2 regions of the Microbacterium sp. LTA6 genome follow, and region 2 is predicted to be linked to the other one. Evidence: predicted binding sites of a transcription regulator. Region 2 holds the regulator's gene; the other holds the start of a gene.

Region 1 (10,842 bases), 1.2 Mb from region 2:
GAGAGCAGCGGTGTGGCGACCGAGATGCGGCGGGTGACCCGCGAGGAGGTGTCCGCCTCGCTGGGGATGACGTCGGTGTGCCCCGGAAGGAGCAGCACGTCGTCATAGGTCAATCCGACGAAGCCGAAGGGGTCGGGCTGGTCCATGGAAGCTCCTCCTGCGCGCGTGGCGCGAATCCGAGTACGTGTACGGGGCGGTCGACGTCGGCCGGTGCGGGCCGAAACCCCTATGCAGATTCTAAGCGAGACACGCCCGAGAACATTCCCTGAGCGGCGTCAGCACCCTTCGTGCGGCCCCGGAGGTAGGAGATTCGCGAATCGCGCACTACGCTCAAGTGCGTCGTCCATCGATGCGGCGCATACCCGATGCCGCAGAGACAGCACTCACAGTGGAGGTTGCGTGGGACCCACAACGATCGCCGTCCGGCGAACGCGAACCGTATTGGTCGCGTTCCTCGGGATTCTGATCGCGCTGAGCGCGATCTTGATGCAGCCACCGGCACCCGCATCAGCCGACACCACCGATGACGGCCAGGAGATCACCGACTTCTACTTCGCCGGGGTGATCACCTTCGACGACGAACCGGTCGAAGGCGTCGCCATGACGATCGAAGGCAACGGTTTCAAGGGCGAGACCGAGACGGATGCCGAAGGCAAATGGCGTCTGTACGTGCCGGAGAAAGAGGAGTACACGCTCAGCCTCGATGAGTCGACGCTTCCCGACGGCGTGATCGTCGAGGGCGACTCGGCCTCGCAGAAGGTCGAGTTCGGCCTCACCGGCACGAAGATCGTGAACCTGTTCCTCGGCGAGGGGGTGCGCGAGACGACGTCGTTCATCGACCAGCTGCTGTCGCGTCTCGTCGGCGGGCTGAACTTCGGTCTCCTTCTCGCGCTGGCCTCCATGGGCGCGGCGCTCATCTACGGCACCACGCGGTTGTCGAACTTCGCCCACGCGGAGATGGTCACCTGGGGCGGCCTGGTGGCGCTGCTGTTCACCTCGTTCTGGCACCTTCCACTCTGGCTCGGACTCATCGCCGCGGTCATCGGCGGCGGGCTGTTCGGCTGGGCGCTGGATGCCGGAATCTGGCGTCCGCTGCGCCATCGCGGCCTCGGCGTCGTTCAGCTCATGATCGTGAGCATCGGACTGTCTCTCGCCCTGCGCTACGCATTCCAGTTCGTCATCGGCGGCGGCACGATGCAGTTGCCGGGCGCGAGCCCCACACCCATCCAGTTCGGACCGGTCTCGCTGTCCTACATCGACCTCGTCTCGATGGGCCTGAGCATCGTCGTCATCCTCTTCGTCGCCTACTTCCTCACCCGCACGCGGGTCGGAAAGGCGACCAGGGCGATCTCGGACAACCCGCAGCTCGCGGCGGCGTCCGGCATCGACGTCGATCGGGTCATCCGCACCGTCTGGATCCTCGCGGGTGTGCTCGCCGCGATCTCCGGTGTGCTCTGGGCCTATTTCCGCCCCGGTGTGAAGTGGGACATGGGCATGCAGATGCTGCTCCTGATCTTCGCTGCGATCACTCTCGGCGGCCTCGGCACTGCCTTCGGCGCCCTCCTCGGATCCCTGATCGTCGGAATGGCCGTTGAGGTCTCGACGCTCTGGATCCCCTCGGACTTGAAGTACGCGAGCGCTCTGGTGGTGCTCATCCTCATCCTCTTGGTGAGACCGCAAGGGCTGCTCGGACGCAGGGAAAGGCTGGGCTGACGCATGGACTTCGGAAGCATCTTCGGCAATACAGCCGCGTACCTGTTCAGCCCCGTCACGATCGCCTACGCACTGGCCGCGACCGGCCTCGCCGTGCACTTCGGATACGCAGGTCTGCTCAACTTCGGCATGGCGGCGTTCATGGCGGTCGGCGGCTACGGCTACGCGATCTCGGTTCTCTCGTTCGGCCTCCCCTGGTGGTTCGGCATGATCATCGGGCTGCTGGGCGGCGCGCTCTTCGCCGTCCTCCTCGGCATCCCCACGCTGCGTCTGAGAGCCGACTATCTCGCCATCGCGACGATCGCCGCCGGTGAGATCGTCCGTCTGCTGTTCACCACCCAGGTGTTCGACGAATGGACGAACTCGGCCGACGGCCTGGCCGGGTACCACTCGGGTTTCCGAGATGCGAACCCGTTCCCGCCCGGGACATACGGATTCGGCCCGTGGACGTACAACGAGGGCGATCTGTGGAACCGCGTGTTCGGCCTGATCCTGCTCGGCGTCGCCGTCCTGCTGGTCTGGATGCTGATGCGCAGCCCGTGGGGCCGCGTACTCAAGGGCATCCGCGAAGACGAGGACGCCGTCCGCTCGCTGGGAAAGAACGTCTTCGCCTACAAGATGCAGGCGCTCGTCGTCGGCGGCATGATCGGAGCGGCCGGAGGCATCGTGTTCGCCCTCCCCTCGGCGGTCGTCCCCAGCAGCTACACCACGTCGCTCACCTTCTTCCTGTGGACGATCCTGCTGCTCGGCGGCGCGGCCACCGTCTTCGGTCCGACCCTCGGCGCGGTGCTCTTCTGGCTCGTCTTCGCGTTCCTCGGCAACCTGCTGCCCGACATGGCTGCGGCGGGGCTGCTGCCGATGTCCGACAGCCAGGCGGGCACGATCCGCTTCGTGCTGGTCGGTGTCGCCCTCATGCTGCTGGTGATCTTCCGCCCGCAGGGCATCCTCGGAGACAAGAGGGAGATGACCTTTGTCAAGTGACCAGACCCCGGCCGCACCGTCGACCGGAAGCATCCGTCGCCCCAAGGCGACCGGCCTCGCCAAGGGGCCAGCCGCACCCGGCGTCGCCAAGGTCGACCCGATTCTGATCGCCGACGGCATCCAGCGCCGCTTCGGCGGCCTCACGGCGGTGGACGTCGACCACGTCGAGATCCCCCGCGGCGCGATCACCGCACTGATCGGGCCCAACGGCGCCGGCAAGACGACGCTGTTCAACCTGCTCTGCGGCTTCGACAAGCCCAACACAGGAACGTGGTCGTTCGACGGCAAGAACCTCGCCGGCATCCCCTCGTTCAAGGTCGCGCGCATGGGACAGGTGCGCACCTTCCAGCTGACCAAGTCGCTGTCGCTGCTGACCGTGCTGGAGAACATGAAGCTCGGCGCCCCGCACCAGCGCGGCGAGGGCTTCTGGACGAGCCTGCTGCCGTTCATCTGGCGCAAGCAGGACACCGAGATCGAAGCCAAAGCGCGTGACCTGCTCGCCCGCTTCAAGCTCGACGCCAAGGAGAAGGACTTCGCCGCGTCGCTCTCCGGTGGGCAGCGCAAGCTCCTCGAGATGGCCCGGGCGCTGATGAGCGACCCGAATCTCGTCATGCTCGACGAGCCGATGGCCGGCGTCAACCCGGCCCTCACCCAGTCGCTGCTCGAGCACATCCTCGATCTCAAGGAGCAGGGCATGACCGTGCTCTTCGTCGAGCACGACATGCACATGGTCCGCCACATCGCCGACTGGGTCGTCGTGATGGCAGAGGGACGCGTCGTGGCTGAAGGGCCACCCGACGAGGTCATGGAAGATCCTGCCGTCGTCGATGCGTATCTCGGCGCTCACCAGGATCTCGATCTGGGCGCGGTCACGGGCAGGATCCCCGTCATCGAATCCGCGGCGGCCGAACGTCTGCGCCGCGAGATCGAGGCCGAGGCGCAGGCCGAGCTGGCCGGCGAGCAGCCATCGGCTCATGGCCCGGCCGGAGCGACCGCGGCCGAGCCGACCCGACCGACTGCGACCGATGAGGAGAAGGCATGAGCGACGACATCGTCGTGGAGATGAAGGATGTCCACGCCGGGTACCTCCCCGGTGTCAACATCCTCAACGGGGCGAACCTCGTCGCCCGCAAGGGCGAGCTGATCGGCATCATCGGACCGAACGGGGCCGGCAAGTCGACCCTGCTCAAGGCGATGTTCGGACTCGTGAACGTGCGCTCCGGCGAGGTCACCTTGAACGGCGAGAGCATCGTCGGGCTGAAGGCCGACAAGCTCGTCAAGCGCGGTGTGGCGTTCGTTCCGCAGACGAACAACGTCTTTCCGTCGCTCACGATCGAGGAGAACCTGCAGATGGGGTTGTACCAGAACCCCAAGATCTACGCGGAGCGGCTGGAGTTCGTCTCCAGCATCTTCGCGGAGCTGGGTACGCGCCTCAAGCAACGCGCCGGATCGCTGTCGGGCGGCGAGCGTCAGATGGTGGCGATGTCGCGCGCACTGATGATGGATCCGTCCGTCCTGCTGCTGGACGAGCCCTCGGCAGGACTCTCGCCGGTGCGGCAGGATGATGCGTTCATCCGCGTCTCCGACATCAACAAGGCGGGCGTCACGACCATCATGGTCGAGCAGAACGCGCGACGCTGCCTGCAGATCTGTGATCGCGGCTACGTGCTCGATCAGGGCAAGGACGCCTACGAGGGCACCGGTCGCGAGCTGCTGAACGACCCGAAGGTCATCGGCCTCTACCTGGGTACCCTGGGCACCGACGCGGCCTGAGACGTCTCGCAGAAGGGGGTGGATGCCACGGCATCCACCCCCTTCTGCATGTCCGTTCCCATCCGCGCTCCCGGCACGAGGAAGGCCCCGGATGCCAGCATCCGGGGCCTTCACACTGCGGTTCGGTCAGTTGATCCGCGAGTAGGTGTTGTCTGCGCCGTACTCGAAGACGCCGATTGCGGCACCCTTCGGGTCGCCGTTCTCGTCGAACGTGACGTCACCGGAGTAGCCGTCGTAGTCGGCCGTGCCGCCTCCGTTGATGATCTCGGCGCACTCGGCGAAGCTGGTGCACTTCTCGCCATCGCCGGAGCCGCCGGAGACTTCCTGCATCTTGGCTGCGATGTCGACGCCCTCGGTCGAGCCCGCCGCGAGCGAAGCCAGCGCGAGCAGGATCACTGCGTCGTACGCCTCGGCCGCGTAGGTCTCGTCCTCGATCTCGGGGTTGCCCTCACCGGTCCACAGCTCCTGAAGACGATCAGTGAAGTCGTCTTCCAGAGCGGGTCCGGGCTTGGTGCCCTTGGCGCCCTCGAGCTTCACGGCGGGAAGGTCCGTCGCGTAGCTGTTGGAGAGGTTGCCGTCGACGAGGTAGAAGCTCTTCGGGTCAGCGCCCGCGTTCACGAGCAGCGGAGCGATCGTCTTGAACTCGTCGTACGAGACGACGGCGATCGCGTCGGGCTTGGCCGCCATGATCGTCGACACCTGAGCGTCGAACTGCGCGTCGCCGATGTTGAACGCAGCCTCGGCCACGATCTCGCCGCCGGTGCCTTCGAACGTCGAGGAGATCGCGTCGAAGAGTCCGGTGCCGTAGGCGTTGTTCTGGTAGATGATGCCCAGCGTCTTGTGGCCGTCTTCGGCGATCAGGTTTCCGAGCACCTCACCCTGCAGCAGGTCGCTGGGGGCGGTGCGGAAGTAGAGACCGTTGTCGTCCCACGCGGTGAAGTCCGGAGAAGTGTTAGACGGCGAGATCGTGATGATCCCGGAGCTGATGTTGCCGTCCAGGATCAGCTTGGAAACGGCCGACGACGCGGCGCCGACGACAGCGGCGACGCCTTCGCTCTGCAGCTGCGCGATCGACGTCTCGTATGCCTTGGTGTCGGTGTCGCCCTCGTCCGCAGCGGTCAGGTCGATGGTGACCCCGGCCTTGGCGTCGTTGACCTCTGCGACCGCCAGCTGGGAGCCTGCCTGCATCGGCGGGCCGAGGAAGGACAGGGCGCCGGTCTGCGGCAGCAGCGAGCCGAGCTTCAGCGTCAGGTCTGCCGCTGGCTTGTTCCCGCCCTCGTCGGACGGCTTGTCGGTCGTCGGGCTGCTGCAGCCGGCGATAACGATTGCGGATGCGCTGAGCAGCGCGATCCCCGCGAAGACCTTCGCTGTGCGCGAGCCCTTCAGTGCGTTCATGATGCTCCCTTGCGTGTCTGAACGTGGAGTATGACCACGATCGAGTGCTCTAACCCTAGAGCGTGATCACAGCGAGATGGAGACGCAAGTGTTTCGGTGCGTTAACGATCCGGGACTCCGTGTCTACCTCGGTGCGCCTCGGATTCAGATGAGCTCGGCGGGGTCCGTCCGTCGGCCACGACGCGCGGCGAGCAGCAGGTCGACGACGAAGACCGCGATCGCGACCCACACGATGATGAATCCGGCCCACCGCTCAGGCGGCATCGGCTCGTGCAGGAACGCGACACCGATCACGAACTGCATGATCGGAGTGATGAACTGGATCATCCCGATCACGGTCAGGTTGACCCGGCGGGTACCCGCCGCGAACATCAGCAGCGGCACCGCGGTGACGACTCCCGCGAAGGCGAGCAGCAGGGCGTGCCATCCGCCGTTCGTGCCCATCGTGATTCCGGAGGTCTGCGCGACGACGATGAGCTGAACGACGGCGATGGGGATGAGCCAGAACGATTCCAGGGTCAGGCCGCTGACGGCGTCCACCGCCGGACCGATCTTCTTCTTGATGAGTCCGTAGACGCCGAACGACGCGGTGAGCGAAAGCGCGATCCACGGGAATTCCCCGTACCCGATGACGATCACGGCGACCGCCGCAGCGGCGATGCCGATCGCGGCCCACTGCAGCCGTCTGATGCGTTCGTGCAGCACGAAGACGCCGAGCAGCACGGTGGTGATCGGGTTGATGAAGTACCCGAGGCTCGTCTCGACGATGCGATCGCTGAGGGTTCCGATGAGGAACACCTGCCAGTTGACGTAGATGAGCAGACCGGCGAGCGCCGTCCAGCCCAGCAGCTTCGGCTGCCGCACGATCGCGCGGAACGCGCCCCAGCCCCGGGTGATCGTCAGCAGCACCAGACAGAACACGAAGGAGAGCAGCACGCGCCAGGCGACGACCTCCCAGGCCCCGGTGGGCGCCAGCAGCAGGAAGTAAAGGGGCAGCACGCCCCACAGCAGGTAGGCCCCGCCCGCGTACATGGCCCCGGAGGCGCGGCTCTCACGGGTGGACGGGTCTGGGCTCACTGCACAACCCTATGCCCGGCAGCCGACCCGGAGGCCGGCGGGGACGCAGAAGGGCCCGGATGCGGATGCATCCGGGCCCTTCGAGAACTGCGCTGGCTCAGCGAACGACGACCGCGAGGACGTCGCGGGCGGAGAGCACGAGGTACTCGTCCACGCCGAACTTCACCTCGGTGCCGCCGTACTTGCTGTAGAGCACGCGGTCGCCGACGGCGACATCGATCGGAACACGGTTGCCGTTGTCGTCGATGCGGCCGGGGCCAACGGCCACGACCTCGCCCTCCTGGGGCTTCTCCTTGGCAGTGTCGGGGATGACCAGGCCACTCGCGGTGGTCTGCTCGGCCTCGACCTGCTGGATGACGATGCGGTCCTCGAGCGGCTTGATGGAAACCGACACGGTCTACCTCTTCTTTCCTTGACGCTGACACGAAAGACTTGTTCGCACTCTCAACCCGAGAGTGCTAATCCCAGTGTATGCGGTCCATTGGCACTCATGCAATGCGAGTGCCAGCCCTCGGTCCTGCCGATCGTCGAGAGAGCGGGCCGAGACGAAACGCTCGGCCGCATAGGCTGGCGTGGTGGAGATGTCCGAGCTGCGCACCCTGCTCACCGCCGAAGGTCTGTCGCTTCTCGACGGCACCGAGCCCCTCGAGTCGCTGTCCGACGTCACCCGCACGGTCTCACGGATGCGCGCAGCGGGCCACTCCCCTGAGCTCGTCACCGCCGTGGTCGGACAGGTGAGTCTGCGGGCTCGGGCGAAGTCGAAGTTCGGCGCCTTCGCCGATCGGATGCTGTTCACCCGCGCTGGGCTCGAACAGGCGACTCGCCTCGGCGTGGCCGCCAGGCACGCCCAGCGCATGCGCGGTGCCGGCATCACGAGCGTCGCAGACCTGGGATGCGGCATCGGCGGCGACGCCCTCGCCTTCGCCGGCGCGGGACTCCGTGTGCACGCTGTCGATGCCGACGAGGTCACATCCGCGATCGCGGCGTACAACCTCGCCCCCTTCGCCGGCGATGTGAGCGTGCAGCACGGCACCGCCGAATCGGCCGACCTCAGCGGGGTGGACGCCGTCTGGATGGACCCAGCACGACGCACTTCGGGCCACAGCGAGACGCGACGCGTCACGGCATCCGACTACTCCCCCTCGCTGGACTGGGCATTCGAACTGGCATCGCGCGTTCCGACCGGGATCAAGCTCGGCCCAGGACACGACCGTGACGCCCTGCCGGCGGATGCCGAAGCGCAATGGGTCAGCGTCGACGGCAGCGTCGTGGAGCTGGTGCTGTGGACGGGCGTGCTCGCCCGGAACGAGGTACGCAGAGCGGCGCTGGTGATCCGTGGCGACCACTCGTACGAACTCACCGCCGGTGCGGATGCCGAGGACGCCCCGGTCCGGGAACTCGGCGCGTACCTGCACGAACCCGACGGCGCGGTGATCCGTGCGCGTCTCATCGGCGACGTGGCGCGGAGCCTGGAGGCCGGCATGCTCGACGAGCACATCGCCTATCTGACGTCGGATGCTGCTCTCACGAGCCCGTTCGTGCAGTCGTTCCGCGTGCGCGAGACGACGCCGGCGAACCCGAAGTCGATCAACGCCGTGCTCAAGGCCAACGGCATCGGCACGCTGGAGATCAAGAAACGCGGCATGGACATCGACCCGGCCGCCTTCCGGAAGAAGCTGACGTTGCGCGGTGACGAGTCGGCGACACTGATCCTCACTCGAATCGGCAGTCGGCGTCTCGCGATCCTCGCCGACCGAGTGCACGCGGAATAGCGCGCCCCGAGGAGATCACCCCTGCGGAACGTCGGTGCCGACCTCGATCGGGTCGCCGTGCTCGCCGCCCACCTCGACCCGATCGCCTGGCTTGACGGTGAACAGTTCGCCCGCATCAGCGGTGATCGTGAGGTACGGGGTCTGCCATTTCGTGAAGAGCACGTCGAAAGTCCACCTCCTGGTGATGCCACTCGCCGCATCCACGTCGACGATCGTCAGCGAGAGGCCGTCATCCAGAGCCTGCGCGGACGGAAGGCATGTCTCCGCGCTGGACGACTCGCGGTCGACGATCAGGCAGCGCGCGTCGTTCTCCGTACGATGCGCCAGCCACACAGGTTGACCATCGAAGGTCCCGGCCTCGCTAAGCATCGACGCGTCATACCCCTGCGCGATGAGCTCCTCGATGCGTGGATGCCGACTTTCGTCGAACTGTTCGAGCCAGTTGCCCGAGTTCGTCCAGCGCTGGATCGCGACCATCGGCTCGTCGTCAGCGGAGTACAGCAGGGTCGCGCCGATGCCCGTGCTCTCATAAGCCCCGGTCTCCGGGTCAGGGTCGGATTCCTCGAGCGTCAGGAACGCGTTCATGCCGTGCGCCGCGGCGTCGGCCACCGGGCGGCAGTCGAGCGTCGAGAGCTCCCCGACGTCGAGCACAAGGCACGCGAACTCGCCGTCGTTCTTCGTGGCATACCAGACCAGAGCTTCCTCGTCGCGACGGACAGCGCGTACCGACCCTTCGTCGTAATTGCCTTTGTCATAGAGCTCGAGCCGGCGCTGCACCTCGTCGGCGGTCAGCGCGATCGCCTCCGAGCGCTGCCCGAAGATCGCCCACCCGGCGGCGAGGCCGAGGAGGAGAAGCGCCGCGGCCACGGCGGCCAGCGGGCGCCAGAACCGGCGCAGCGTGCCGCGGCTCAGCTCAGGCGCCACCTCGGTCGTTGAGCCATCCGCCCCCTCCTCGGTCGTTGAGCGAGCGAAGCGAGTCGAAACGCGCTGATCCGCTGTCGACGCCGGTGCAGGCGTTTCGTCTCGTCGCTGCGCTCCTCGCTCAACGACCGACGAAGAAGCCCGGTCGATGAGGGTCGCTTCCCCGACCGTTGAGCGAGCGGAGCGAGACGAAACGCCCTGATCCGCACTAGACGCCGGCATTCGCTGGAGCTCGAGCTGCCGCATCCGCTCGGCATCCGCGTCGGAGAGGCCGCCGTCGCGCCCGTATGCCCGCGCCTGCAACGCGCGGAGTTCCACGAGTTCGTCGGCGCTGAGCATCCGCTATCCAAGTCTCTCGAACTGCATGCCAGCCCAGACCAGCCAGCCCAGGCTGTACACCATCGCGCACAGGCCGAGCACGAGCGCCCATCGTGCGATGGCTCGGCTCTCGACCGGGCGGCGCAGCGACATGATCGCCGCGATCACGGCGACGATCGCGACGGGAATGCCCCAGCCGACGAAGAACGAGGTGCCGAGCGCGACGATCGCGGCGAGCAGCGCCCACGGTGCCAGACGCGTGTCTTCGATCTCCGTGCCGTCTGTGCCCGTCGGCTCCCATTCGACCGCCGGCGCTCCGACGGCGTCCGGGTCCGGCCCGCTCGCGACCACCGGTTCGATGCCGACCGGCCCCGTGGGCAGCCGCGTGTATCCGTCCCCTCGGGCCCCCGGGATCTTCGCCAGGCCCGCCGGTCGTTCGACCTCGCCGCTCGGGCGATCGATGCTCGTGTGCAGCGGATCCGCGATGGCGCCATCGGTCGACGCCGCTCGCTTCGACGCGTCGATGCCGTCGGTCCCCGCTGTGCGCGGTGCGTCGGTCATGCGGGCACCTCCTCCACCGTCTCGGCCACCTGGATCTCGGTGACCGGCAGAGTCGAGTCGGCCCCGAAGGCCAGCGTCGACGGCCGTCGACCCGAGGAGATCAACTCCGCGGCGAGCGCCGCGATCATCGCGCCGTTGTCGGTGCACAGGGACAGCGGCGGAATCCTCACGGTGACGCCCGCGACCTCTGCGCGGGCCAGGGCGACCTCGCGAAGCCGTCGATTGGCGATGACCCCGCCGCCGAGCAGCAGCCGCGGCACGCCGAGGTCGACGCACGCGGCAAGCGCCTTCGTCACCAGCACGTCGACGACCGCCTCGCGGAAACTCGCCG
Region 2 (10,842 bases):
CGCCGCCCAGCACATGGGCATGGACGTGGAACACGGTTTGACCGGCGTTCGCACCGGTGTTGAAGACGAGGCGGAAATCGCCGTCCTCGGTGTGCTCGACCGCGAGCTTCTCGGCGAACTCGATGAGCTCGGCCAGCAAGGCGGGATCGGCGGCCGCCAGCTCGGCGACATTCGGGTACTCCTGCGTCTTCGGGATCACCAGGAGGTGCACGGGGGCCTGCGGGGCGATGTCGCGCAGTGCGAAGAGGCGGTCGGTCTCGGCGAGGATCTCGCCGGGGATCTCCCCGTTCAGGATGCGCGTGAAGATCGAGGGTTCCGTCATGGGTCCAGCTTACTTGCGGGCCTGTGTGCCATGGGCGCCGGAGCCCATCGGGGCATCACCAGCGATCGAGGGCCACCGACAGCACGGCGATCGCCGCAGGGCCAGCGGTCGAGGTGCGCAGCACGGTCTCACCGAGCAGCACGCGTTCGGCACCGGCATCCGCCAGGCGGCGGAGCTCCTCGTCGGAGATGCCACCTTCCGGTCCCACGACGAGCACGATGTCTCGGCCGTCTGGCGTGAGGTCGGACAACCGGACCTCGGCCGTCGGATCGAGCAGCAGCACCCGCTGCACCGCCACGCGCTCGACGAGCTGCGCGGTCGACACCGGCGCTGACACCTCAGGAACCCAGGCGCGGTGCGCCTGCTTCGCCGCCTCGCGCACGATGGAGGCCCAACGCTCCCGGCCCTTGATCGCCTTCGGCCCGTCCCACCGCGAAACGCTGCGGCTGGCCTGCCACGGCACGATCTCGTCGACGCCGAGCTCGCACGCAGCCTGCACAGCCAGCTCATCGCGGTCGCCCTTGGCCAACGCCTGCACGAGCACGATCCTCGGGCTCGGCGCCGCGTGTTCCGTGCGCTCCGAGATCCGCACATCGACCTGCGATGGCGACACGTCCTCGGCCACCCCGGCGAGCCAGACTCCGGAGCCGTCGCCGACCGTCACCGTTTCACCGACCCGCAACCTCCGCACGACGGCGGCATGCTTCGCCTCGGCACCGGTCAGCGACACGATGTCGCCCACCGAAGCATCCGACGACGACTCAAGCAGGAAGTGCAGCGCCATGGCTCAGTCCTTCGGTCAGTGCGTGCGGAAGCGATCGCGGAGCTTGGAGAACAGACCCTGCTGGAACTGCGCGAGTTGCGGAGCCGGTGCCTTCGACTTCTTCGCGAAGTCCTCGATCAGCGCGCGCTGAGCAGAGTCCAGCTTCGTCGGCGTGACGACCTGCACTCCCACCCGAAGGTCGCCGCGCTGGCTACCGCGCAGTGGCGTGACTCCGCGGCCCTTGATGGTGAGCACGTCGCCCGCCTGCACGCCGGGACGAATCTCCAGATCGACGACGCCATCGAGGCCGTCGATCGAGGTCTCCGTGCCGAGAATCGCGTCGGTCATCGACACTTCGAGCGTCGCGAGCAGATCGTCACCGTCGCGGCTGAACGCGGCGTGCGGCGACACGGTCACCTCGACGTAGAGGTCACCGTTCGGACCGCCCGCCTTGCCCACCTCGCCGGAGCCGGGAAGCTGCAGACGCAGGCCGGTCTCGACACCGGAGGGGATGTCCAGCGAGACCGTACGACGAGAGCGCACGCGCCCCTGACCGCCACAGGTCGCGCACGGATACGGGATCGTGGTGCCGTAGCCTTCGCAGCTGCCGCACGGGGCAGAGGTGACGACGTTGCCGAGGAGACTGCGCACCTGACGCTGCACATGACCGGATCCACCGCAGATGTCGCAGGTCACCGGCGAAGTGCCCTCCTGGCAGCAGGAGCCCTGGCAGGTCTCGCAGAGCACGGCGGTGTCGACCTCGATGTCGCGGTGCGCACCGAACACGACGTCGCCGAGCTCGAGTGTCACTCGGACCAGTGCGTCCTGGCCGCGCTCCCGGCGCGACCGCGGCCGGGCGCTGCGCCCGCCACCCTGTGACGCCCCGAAGAACTGCTCGAAGATGTCGCCGAACCCGCCGAAGCCACTGAAGTTCTGGCCGGCGCCGTCACCGCCGCCCATGTCGTAGCGACGACGGGAGTCGTCGTCGCTGAGCACGTCATAGGCATGGGTGACGAGCTTGAAGCGCTCCGACGCTTCCTCGCCCGGATTCACATCCGGGTGCAGCTGCCTCGCCAAGCGTCGGTAGGCCTTCTTGATCTCGTCAGTGGAAGCGTCCCGGGAAACTCCGAGAACCTCATAGTGGTCCGCCACAATCACCTTTCCGCGTACGCGCGTTCGTTCGTGCGGGAGCCGCGTCAGCGGCTTCCCTCGTCTTCGTCGAGCAGCCGCGACAGGTAGCGGGCCACGGCCCGTGCCGCCGCGAGGTTGCTCGGATAGTCCATGCGGGTCGGCCCCATCACGCCGACTCTCGCCGTTCCGCTGGGGGCGGCGTAGTTGCTGGCGACGATCGAGGCCTCGCCGAGTCCGAACGGAGCATTCTCCGTGCCGATGCTCGTCGCGAGGCCGTGCTCGTCGCTCACCATCTCGCTCATCAGCCGCAGCAGGGTGACCTGCTCCTCGATCGCCTCGAGGATCGGATGGATGCTGCCGCGGAAGTCCTGCTCGCGACGGGCCAGCGTCGCCGCTCCCGCCATCACCAGCCGCTCCTGGCGGAACTCTCCCAGTTCGTCGACGATGACCGACGCGAGAGTGTGCAGCGCGGCATCCTTCGTCTTCGAGTCCGCCGCCGCCAGCAGTCCGCCCAGACGGTCTGCGGCATCACTGACCGCACGACCGGTGATCAGGGCGGAAAGACGCGCACGCAGCACCGCCATGTCTGCTTCGTCGACGTCGACGGGAAGCGGCGCGAGCCGCTGGGATACGCCACCGGCATCGGTCACGAGCACGACGAGCAGACGGTTCGGCGCCAGGGCGACGAGCTCGAGGTGCGTGAGGTGCGCGCGCGCGAACGACGGATACTGGGCGAGCGCGACCTGACCCGTGAGCTGTGTGAGCACGCGGACGGTGCGGGCCATGAGGTCGTCGAGGTCGGCGGGTGCGGCGAGGAACGACTCGATCGCCGTGCGCTGGGCGACCGAGAGCGGTCGCAGCTGGGCGAGGTGGTTGACGAAGACGCGATAGCCCTTGTCGGTCGGCACCCGCCCGGAGGAGGTGTGCGGTGCGGCGATCAGCTCCTCGTCCTCGAGCTGCGCCATGTCGTTGCGGATCGTCGCCGCGGAGACGCCGAAGGAGTACCGGTCGACGATCGACCTGCTCCCGACGGGTTCGCGGGTCTCGACATAGTCCTGCACGATCGCGCGGAGAACCTGCAGTCCTCGCTCGGTGACCATGTCGCCTCCTCCCGTTGTCTCGCCGATGTTCGCTGGCACTCGAATACTCAGAGTGCCAATTCTACCTGTGCGCGACCCTTTCCGCCTGGAACTCATCGACGCGAACGGGCAATACGATGACGATCATGACCCCCGACCCCCGGATCACCATCAGCACCGGCACCGTACAGGGCTCTGCGGTGGACGGCATCAGGCGCTTCCTGGGCATCCCCTACGCGGCTGCTCCCTTCGGCGCGAATCGCTTCCGTGCCCCGCAGCCTCCCGCACCGTGGAACGGTGTGCGCTCGGCGACCGCTTTCGGCGCCACCGCTCCACAGCTCCCCTATCCGGGCGCGATCGGTGAGCTTCTCGGGTCCGTGCGCATCGATGGAGACGACATCCTCACGGTGAACGTCTGGGCGCCGGACGACGCGGTGGCGACGCGGCCCGGATCACCGCGATGGGTGAATCGGCGGGCGGAGCGCTCGTCGCCGGCCTCCTCGCCAGGGAGGACACCCGGCGGATGATCAGCGGGGCGATCATCGAATCGGCCCCCCTCGAGGCGCAGACACTCGCCAAAGCCGGCAGGGTCACGGCGCAGATGGCGAAACAGCTCGGAATCCGTTCTGATCGGAAGTCCTTCGCCGCGGTGGCGCCGGATCGTCTCCTCGAGATCCGCCGGCGGCTGTCTGCGGGCTCTTCACCGCTTCGCGGGGCACCCGGGTTCCAATTCGCGATCGACGAGGAGAGTCTTCCTCGCTCGCCCCACGAGGTGATCGGCGAGATCGACACTCCGCTTCTCATCGGCTCCAACACCGATGAGTACCGGCTGTGGCTCACACCGGATGCCCTCGCCGGGATCACTGAGCTCAAGCTGCTGGCTGCGCGCTTGGCCCTGCGCATCCCGCGGCGCGCGGTGAGCGCCTACCGAGCAGACTGGCCACAGGCCTCCCCCGGCGAGATCGCCGGTCAGCTGCTGACCGACCGCATGCTCCGAGCGCCACTGAGCAGGCTCGCGTCCACCCGGAAGGCGCCGACGTACGTCTACGAGTTCGCGTGGCAGAGTCCCGTGCGCGATCTTCGCGCGGCACACGGGCTGGAACTCGGGTTCGTCTTCGACCGTTTGGGCGATGACGAGGCGCTGCGCATGGCCGGACCTGAAGCGCCGCAGGAGCTCGCCGCAGAAATGCACGCGGCATGGATTCGGTTCATCAAGACCGGCGATCCGGGTTGGCCGGCTTTCGATGCACAGCGCCAGACCCGCCTTTTCGACGCCGAGACGACGACGGTCGTGCAGCGCCGCGCGACGGCGATGGACCTGCTGCCCTAGTCGGTGAGTTCTCTGACCACCGCGTCGGCCAGCAGCCGCCCGCGCAACGTCAGCCGCACCCGACCACGCAGGGCGGATGCCGGATCGACGAGTCCGTCTGCGATGAGTCCCGCGACGCGCGATCGCTTCGCGGGCGGCAGTTCGGCCACCGCGAAACCTTCTGCCAATCGACTCTCGAGCAGCACCCGCTCCAGCATCCGTGCCTGTTCACCGGGACGCTCTGTGCCGGCCGCCGGCGATTCGGATGCCGCGAGCCGCTGCGCGTAGGCGGCGGGGTGCTTCACATTCCACCAGCGGAGCCCTGCGACGTGGCTGTGCGCCCCCGGCCCGAACCCCCACCAGTCGCTCCCCCGCCAGTACGCGAGGTTGTGACGCGATCGCTGGTCGGGATCGCGAGCCCAGTTGCTGATCTCGTACCAATCGAAGCCGGCGGCGGCGAGCCGCGCGTCCGCCAGTTCGTACATGTCGGCCTGCACGTCGTCGTCGGGCGTCGGCACCTCGCCGCGGCGGATCTGGCGAGCGAGCTTCGTGCCGTCCTCGATGATCAACGCGTACGCCGAGATGTGGTCGGACTCGAGTGCGAGCGCCGCATCGAGAGAAGCCTCCCAGTCGGCGAGTGACTCCCCTGGTGCGCCGTAGATGAGATCGACGCTCACGGCCAGCCCCGCGTCCTTGGCGGCGGCGACGGCGGTGCGCACGTTCTCCGGGTCATGGGTGCGGTCCAGAGCGGCGAGCACATGCGGCACCGCGGACTGCATGCCGATCGACAGGCGAGTCACGCCGGCATCGGCCAGCGTCCTGGCGACGGACGGCGTCACGGTGTCGGGGTTGGCTTCGACGGTGACCTCCGCACCGTCGACGATCCCGAACGCGGAGACCGCGGCACCCAGCATCCGGGCGAGATCCCCCGCCGGAAGCAGCGTGGGGGTGCCGCCGCCGAAGAAGACCGTGTCCATCGGTCGGAGGGCGCCGGCGTCGCCGAGAACGGTTCGGGCCAGGGCGATCTCGGCCTCGAGCGTCGAGGCGTAGTCCTCCTGCCGCGCTCCGCGCAGCTCACCGGATGTATAGGTGTTGAAGTCGCAGTAGCCGCAGCGCACTCGGCAGAACGGGATATGCAGGTACGCGGAGAACGGCACGGTGAGATCGATCGGGAGGTCGTGCGGCAGACGACCGTCGGTGGGCGCGGGATCGCCGAGAGGGAGCGACGCGCCCATCAGAGAGTGCGTGCCATCAGACGGGGGTCGCGTACAGCGGGGAGATCGCCCGGAGGTACCTCGCGAACAGCTCACGGCGGCGGCGCTTCACCAGAACCGGCACCGTCCGGTAGAGCAGAGCATTCGGCGCATCGAACGCTCGCACGGTGAACCACACTTCGTCGTTGTCCTCGCGCCACTCGAGGTCGAAGGACTCCTCGCCGCTCACGACCGAACCGCCGACCGTGCCGAGCACGAAGCCGACGCGGCGCGGTTCCTCCGTCACCGAGATCACGCGCAGCTCGGCATCCGCCCGCATGCCCGAGACCCGACCGTGCAGGCGAAGCGTCATGCCCGGACCGACGAACGGGGTTCCCTCGGCATCGAAGCGCTGCTCGACGTCGCGCTTGCTCGGAGCGACGGGGTTGCCCTCGGCATCGAAGCTCACGCCTGCATAGGCAGGACCCGACGCCGGGCGGACGTCTTCGATGCTCAGGCCGGCCGCGCGCTGCGCCGTCCAGGTCAGCAGGGATTCACCTGCGGACTGGAATCGCTCCGCACCACTGCCGATCCGCCAGGACTGCTCAGCGGGGATGCTGCGCTCCGGCGGATACTGCATCAGATCGGGCGCGTGGGTCGCACCCACGGCCGCATAGTCAACCGTGTCGTCTCGGAAAGTCCCGCGCCGCATGAGTTCCAGCCTACTTCCCGTTCCCTGGGCGAACACTCCCCACGCGCCGCGGGACGTCACATCCCGCGGAGATCTACTTCTTGTCCTTGCTGTCGACGTCGCCGGAGAGAGCAGCGATGAACGCCTCCTGCGGAACCTCGACACGACCGACCATCTTCATGCGCTTCTTGCCCTCCTTCTGCTTCTCGAGCAGCTTGCGCTTGCGGCTGATGTCACCGCCGTAGCACTTGGCGAGGACATCTTTGCGGAGGGCGCGAATCGTCTCACGGGCGATGATCCGCGCGCCGATCGCCGCCTGGATCGGGACTTCGAAGTTCTGGCGTGGGATGAGTTTGCGCAGCCGCTCCGTCATCAGGGTGCCGTAGGCGTACGCCTTGTCGCGGTGCACGATCGCGCTGAACGCGTCGACCTTGTCGCCCTGCAGCAGAACATCGACCTTGACCAGGTCGCCGTCCTGCTGGCCGGCGGGCTCGTAGTCGAGGCTCGCGTACCCCTGCGTCTTCGACTTCAGCTGATCGAAGAAATCGAAGACGATCTCACCGAGCGGCATCATGTATCGCAGTTCGACGCGCTCCTCGGAGAAGTACTCCATGCCCAGCAGCGCGCCGCGGCGCGTCTGGCAGAGCTCCATCACGGTACCGACATAGTCCTTCGGCAGCAGGATCGCGGCCTTGACCATCGGTTCGGCGACCGAGGCGACGCGACCGTCCGGGTACTCGCTCGGGTTGGTGACGATCACCTTCTCACCGATGTCGGTGGTCACTTCGTAGATCACGCTGGGTGCTGTGGTGATGAGATCGAGGTCGAACTCACGGGCCAGTCGCTCGGTGATGATCTCCAGGTGCAGCAGCCCGAGGAACCCGCAGCGGAAACCGAAGCCGAGCGCCACGGAGGTCTCCGGCTCGTACACGAGAGAAGCGTCGGAGAGCTTGAGCTTGTCCAGCGCCTCGCGCAGCTCGCTGTAGTCGCTGCCGTCGATCGGGTACAGACCGGAGTAGACCATCGGCTTCGGGTCGGTGTAGCCGGGAAGGGCATCGGATGCCGGCTTCCTGGCCGTCGTGACGGTGTCGCCGACCTTCGACAGGCGCACGTCCTTCACGCCGGTGATGAGGTAGCCCACTTCGCCGACGCCGAGACCCTTCGAGGGCACGGGTTCCGGGCTGGACACGCCGATTTCGAGGAGGTCGTGCGTGGCCCGCGTCGACATCATCTGGATACGCTCGCGCGGCTCCAGGGAGCCGTCGATCATGCGGACATAGGTGACGACGCCGCGGTAGGCGTCGTAGACGGAGTCGAAGATCATCGCGCGGGCAGGAGCGTCCGGGTCGCCCTTCGGCGCCGGGATCTGCTCCACGAGGCGGTCGAGCAGATCCTCCACACCGAGGCCTGTCTTGCCGGAAACTCGCAGCACGTCTTCCGGGCGACCGCCGATCAGAGACGCGAGTTCCTTCGCGTACTTCTCGGGGTCGGCCGCCGGCAGATCGATCTTGTTCAGCACCGGGATGATGTGCAGATCGTTCTCCAGCGCGAGATAGAGGTTCGCGAGGGTCTGAGCCTCGATACCCTGCGCGGCGTCGACGAGGAGAAGCGCTCCTTCGCAGGCCGCGAGCGAGCGGGAGACCTCATAGGTGAAGTCCACGTGACCGGGGGTGTCGATCATGTTCAGCGCGAACGTCTCACCGTTCAGCATCCAGGGCATGCGCACGGCCTGGCTCTTGATGGTGATGCCGCGTTCGCGCTCGATGTCCATGCGGTCCAGATACTGCGCCCGCATGTCGCGATCCGAGACCACGCCGGTGATGCCGAGCATACGGTCGGCGAGCGTCGACTTGCCGTGATCGATGTGGGCGATGATGCAGAAGTTGCGGATCTGCGTCGCCGGAGTCGCGGCAGGCTGAAGGGAGGTGAGAGCGCGTGGTGACATGTCCACACGATTCTACGGTCAGGCGATGCTAATCCTCGATTCGCCCGAACCGGTGATAGTCTCCCGAGGTTGCCCCAGACGGTTCCGTGACACTGAATCCCGCAGGCGTCACGACTCCGTCACACGTCAGGAGCCGATCGCGCGTCGCGTGGATCGTCGGATGATGCTTGAATTGCAACCGACCCAGCGCTGCGTCGGCAGATCCCGAGCGCGTCTGTAAACGAGAAAGAATCATTACCTTGATCAAGTTTCTGTTGCGCCGCCTCGTGGGGTGGGTACTGATGATCGTCATCGCGACGAACATCACCTACTTCCTCGCCTGGAACTTCCTCGATCCCGAGAACAACTACGTCGGTCGCCGCCCCCCGAAGACAGCCGATGAGATCGCTGCCCTCCTGGAGCCACGAAACCTCAGCGAGACCGTGCCGCTGATCGAGCGGTGGTGGAACTGGATCACCGCCATCGTCCTGCGCTGGGACTGGGGCCTGGGGCCGACCGGTCAGTCGGTCAACGAGCAGGTCGCCTACCGCATGTGGGTCAGCGCTGAGCTCGTTCTGGGCGCCACGATCATCACCACGATCCTCGGAATCGCGCTGGGTGTGTACACGGCCTCCCGCCAGTACAAGCTCGCCGACCGGATCGGTCAGGCGACGTCGATCGTCACGATGAACATTCCGGTCGTCGTTGCCGGTCTCGGCATCGTCCTGCTCGCCATCGGCTTCAACAACCTCGTCGGCGTGCGTGTCTTCTACGTCACCGGCTCCGCCAGTCAAGGCGTCGAAGGGTTCTTCCCCGTCCTCATCGACGTGCTCCAACACGTCACATTGCCGACATTGGGTCTCGTGCTCACGGGATACGCCGGAATCCACTTCCTGCAGCGTTCCCTTCTGCTGGACAACATCAAGGCCGATTACGTCCGCACCGCGCGCGCCAAGGGCCTGACCAAGCAGCAGGCGATCCGCAAGCACGCACTGCGCACTTCGCTGATCCCGGTGACGACGCAGGTCGCGTTCACGATTCCGCTCATCTTCACCGGGGCCGTGCTGACCGAGACGATCTTCAACTGGAACGGTATGGGGAAGTACTTCCTCGAGACCCTGAACACCAACGACATCCACGGCACCGTCGCGATCGCCGCATTCGGCGCTCTGCTGACGGCCATCGGCGCCATCCTCGCCGACATCGCCGTGGTGGTCCTCGATCCGAGAGTGCGGGTGAGCTGATGTCCATCGAGACTCTGGGGATGACCCCTGAACTGAGCAAGGAGCCGGCCGCACCGACGCGGCGCAAGCGCACCTCGATGTGGACGCTGTACCGCCGCCGCTTCATGCGCAACCGCGGCGCGGTCCTCGGGCTGTTCATCCTTGCCGCGCTCGTCCTGTTCGCCATCATCGGCCCGCTCGTCGCGCAGTACAGCCACACCGACCTGGACTTCCTCGCATTGCGCAAGGGGCCGTCGGCCGAGCACTGGTTCGGCACCAACGGCTCCGGCAACGACAACTTCGCCCAGGTCGCGGTCGGCCTGCAGCGTTCCATGATGATCGCCCTGCTCGTCGCCGTCGGTACGACGGTGGTGTCCGCGATCGTCGGTGCGACCGCCGCCTACTACGGCAAGCTCTACGAGCGCGTCACCCTGATCGTCATCCACTTCATGATGGTGGTCCCGAACTTCCTGATCCTCGCAATGATCTCGAACGACGTCGGCGGCAACTGGCTCGTGATCTCGCTGGTGATGATCTTCGTGGTCGGCTGGTTCATGCCGGCGCGCATCATCTGGACCCTCTCCCTCTCTCTCCGTGAGCGCGAGTACATCCACGCCGCCCGATACGCCGGGCTCTCCGGCATCCGCATCGTCCTGCGCCATATGCTTCCGAACATCGGTTCGCTGCTCGTGATCAACTTCACCCTCGGAATCGTGTCGGCTGTGCTGACCGAGACGGCGCTGTCGTTCCTCGGGTTCGGCGTGAAGCTCCCCGATGTGTCGCTCGGCGCGCTCATCGGCTACGGCTCGAGCACGCTCGCCAGCGCTCCGTGGCTGTTCGTCTTCCCCGCCGCAGCACTGACGATGCTCACCGTGTCGATGGCACTCATCGCCGATGGTCTGCGCGATGCCCTTGATCCGACCTCGGCGGCTGGAGGTCGCGCATGAGTACTGTTCTCTCCGTCAGGGACCTGCGAGTCAGCTTCCCCTCAGAAGCCGGTCGAGTCGACGCTGTCCGCGGCGTCTCCTTCGACCTCGAAGCCGGCAAGACGCTGGGCATCGTCGGCGAATCCGGCTCGGGCAAGTCCGTCACCTCGCTCGCGATCATGGGGCTTCTCGACGAGAACGCCAAGGTCACCGGTTCCATCGTGTTCGACGGTCAGGAGCTCATCGGCAAGTCCGACAAGCAGCTCTCGATGATCCGCGGC

Evidence for each region. The regulator HrcA, encoded in region 2, represses chaperone genes, less so after heat shock. The targets are predictions, from matches to a motif close to TTNGCACTCGNNNNNNNCGAGTGCNAA.
Region 1: groES (co-chaperone GroES) is a predicted target of HrcA. The motif match lies at 7,421-7,447, and genes of this name have one in related genera.

Annotation. Positions count from the first base shown of each region.
Region 1 covers NZ_CP147855.1:310,935-321,776, forward strand. The annotation lists gene guaB (IMP dehydrogenase) at 1-146, opposite strand, end outside; gene LTA6_RS01440 (branched-chain amino acid ABC transporter permease) at 487-1,713, shown strand; gene LTA6_RS01445 (branched-chain amino acid ABC transporter permease) at 1,717-2,694, shown strand; gene LTA6_RS01450 (ABC transporter ATP-binding protein) at 2,684-3,736, shown strand; gene LTA6_RS01455 (ABC transporter ATP-binding protein) at 3,733-4,467, shown strand; gene LTA6_RS01460 (ABC transporter substrate-binding protein) at 4,594-5,862, opposite strand; gene rarD (EamA family transporter RarD) at 6,007-6,894, opposite strand; gene groES (co-chaperone GroES) at 7,037-7,333, opposite strand; gene LTA6_RS01475 (THUMP-like domain-containing protein) at 7,515-8,711, shown strand; gene LTA6_RS01480 (hypothetical protein) at 8,727-9,971, opposite strand; gene LTA6_RS01485 (hypothetical protein) at 9,975-10,511, opposite strand; gene tsaD (tRNA (adenosine(37)-N6)-threonylcarbamoyltransferase complex transferase subunit TsaD) at 10,508-10,842, opposite strand, start outside.
Region 2 covers NZ_CP147855.1:3,097,161-3,108,002, reverse strand. The annotation lists gene LTA6_RS14735 (HIT domain-containing protein) at 1-322, opposite strand, end outside; gene LTA6_RS14730 (16S rRNA (uracil(1498)-N(3))-methyltransferase) at 378-1,106, opposite strand; gene dnaJ (molecular chaperone DnaJ) at 1,122-2,237, opposite strand; gene hrcA (heat-inducible transcriptional repressor HrcA) at 2,282-3,316, opposite strand; gene LTA6_RS14715 (carboxylesterase family protein) at 3,442-3,822, shown strand; gene LTA6_RS14710 (carboxylesterase family protein) at 3,756-4,625, shown strand; gene hemW (radical SAM family heme chaperone HemW) at 4,622-5,839, opposite strand; gene LTA6_RS14700 (DUF1990 family protein) at 5,856-6,509, opposite strand; gene lepA (translation elongation factor 4) at 6,583-8,433, opposite strand; gene LTA6_RS14690 (ABC transporter permease) at 8,673-9,656, shown strand; gene LTA6_RS14685 (ABC transporter permease) at 9,677-10,582, shown strand; gene LTA6_RS14680 (ABC transporter ATP-binding protein) at 10,579-10,842, shown strand, end outside.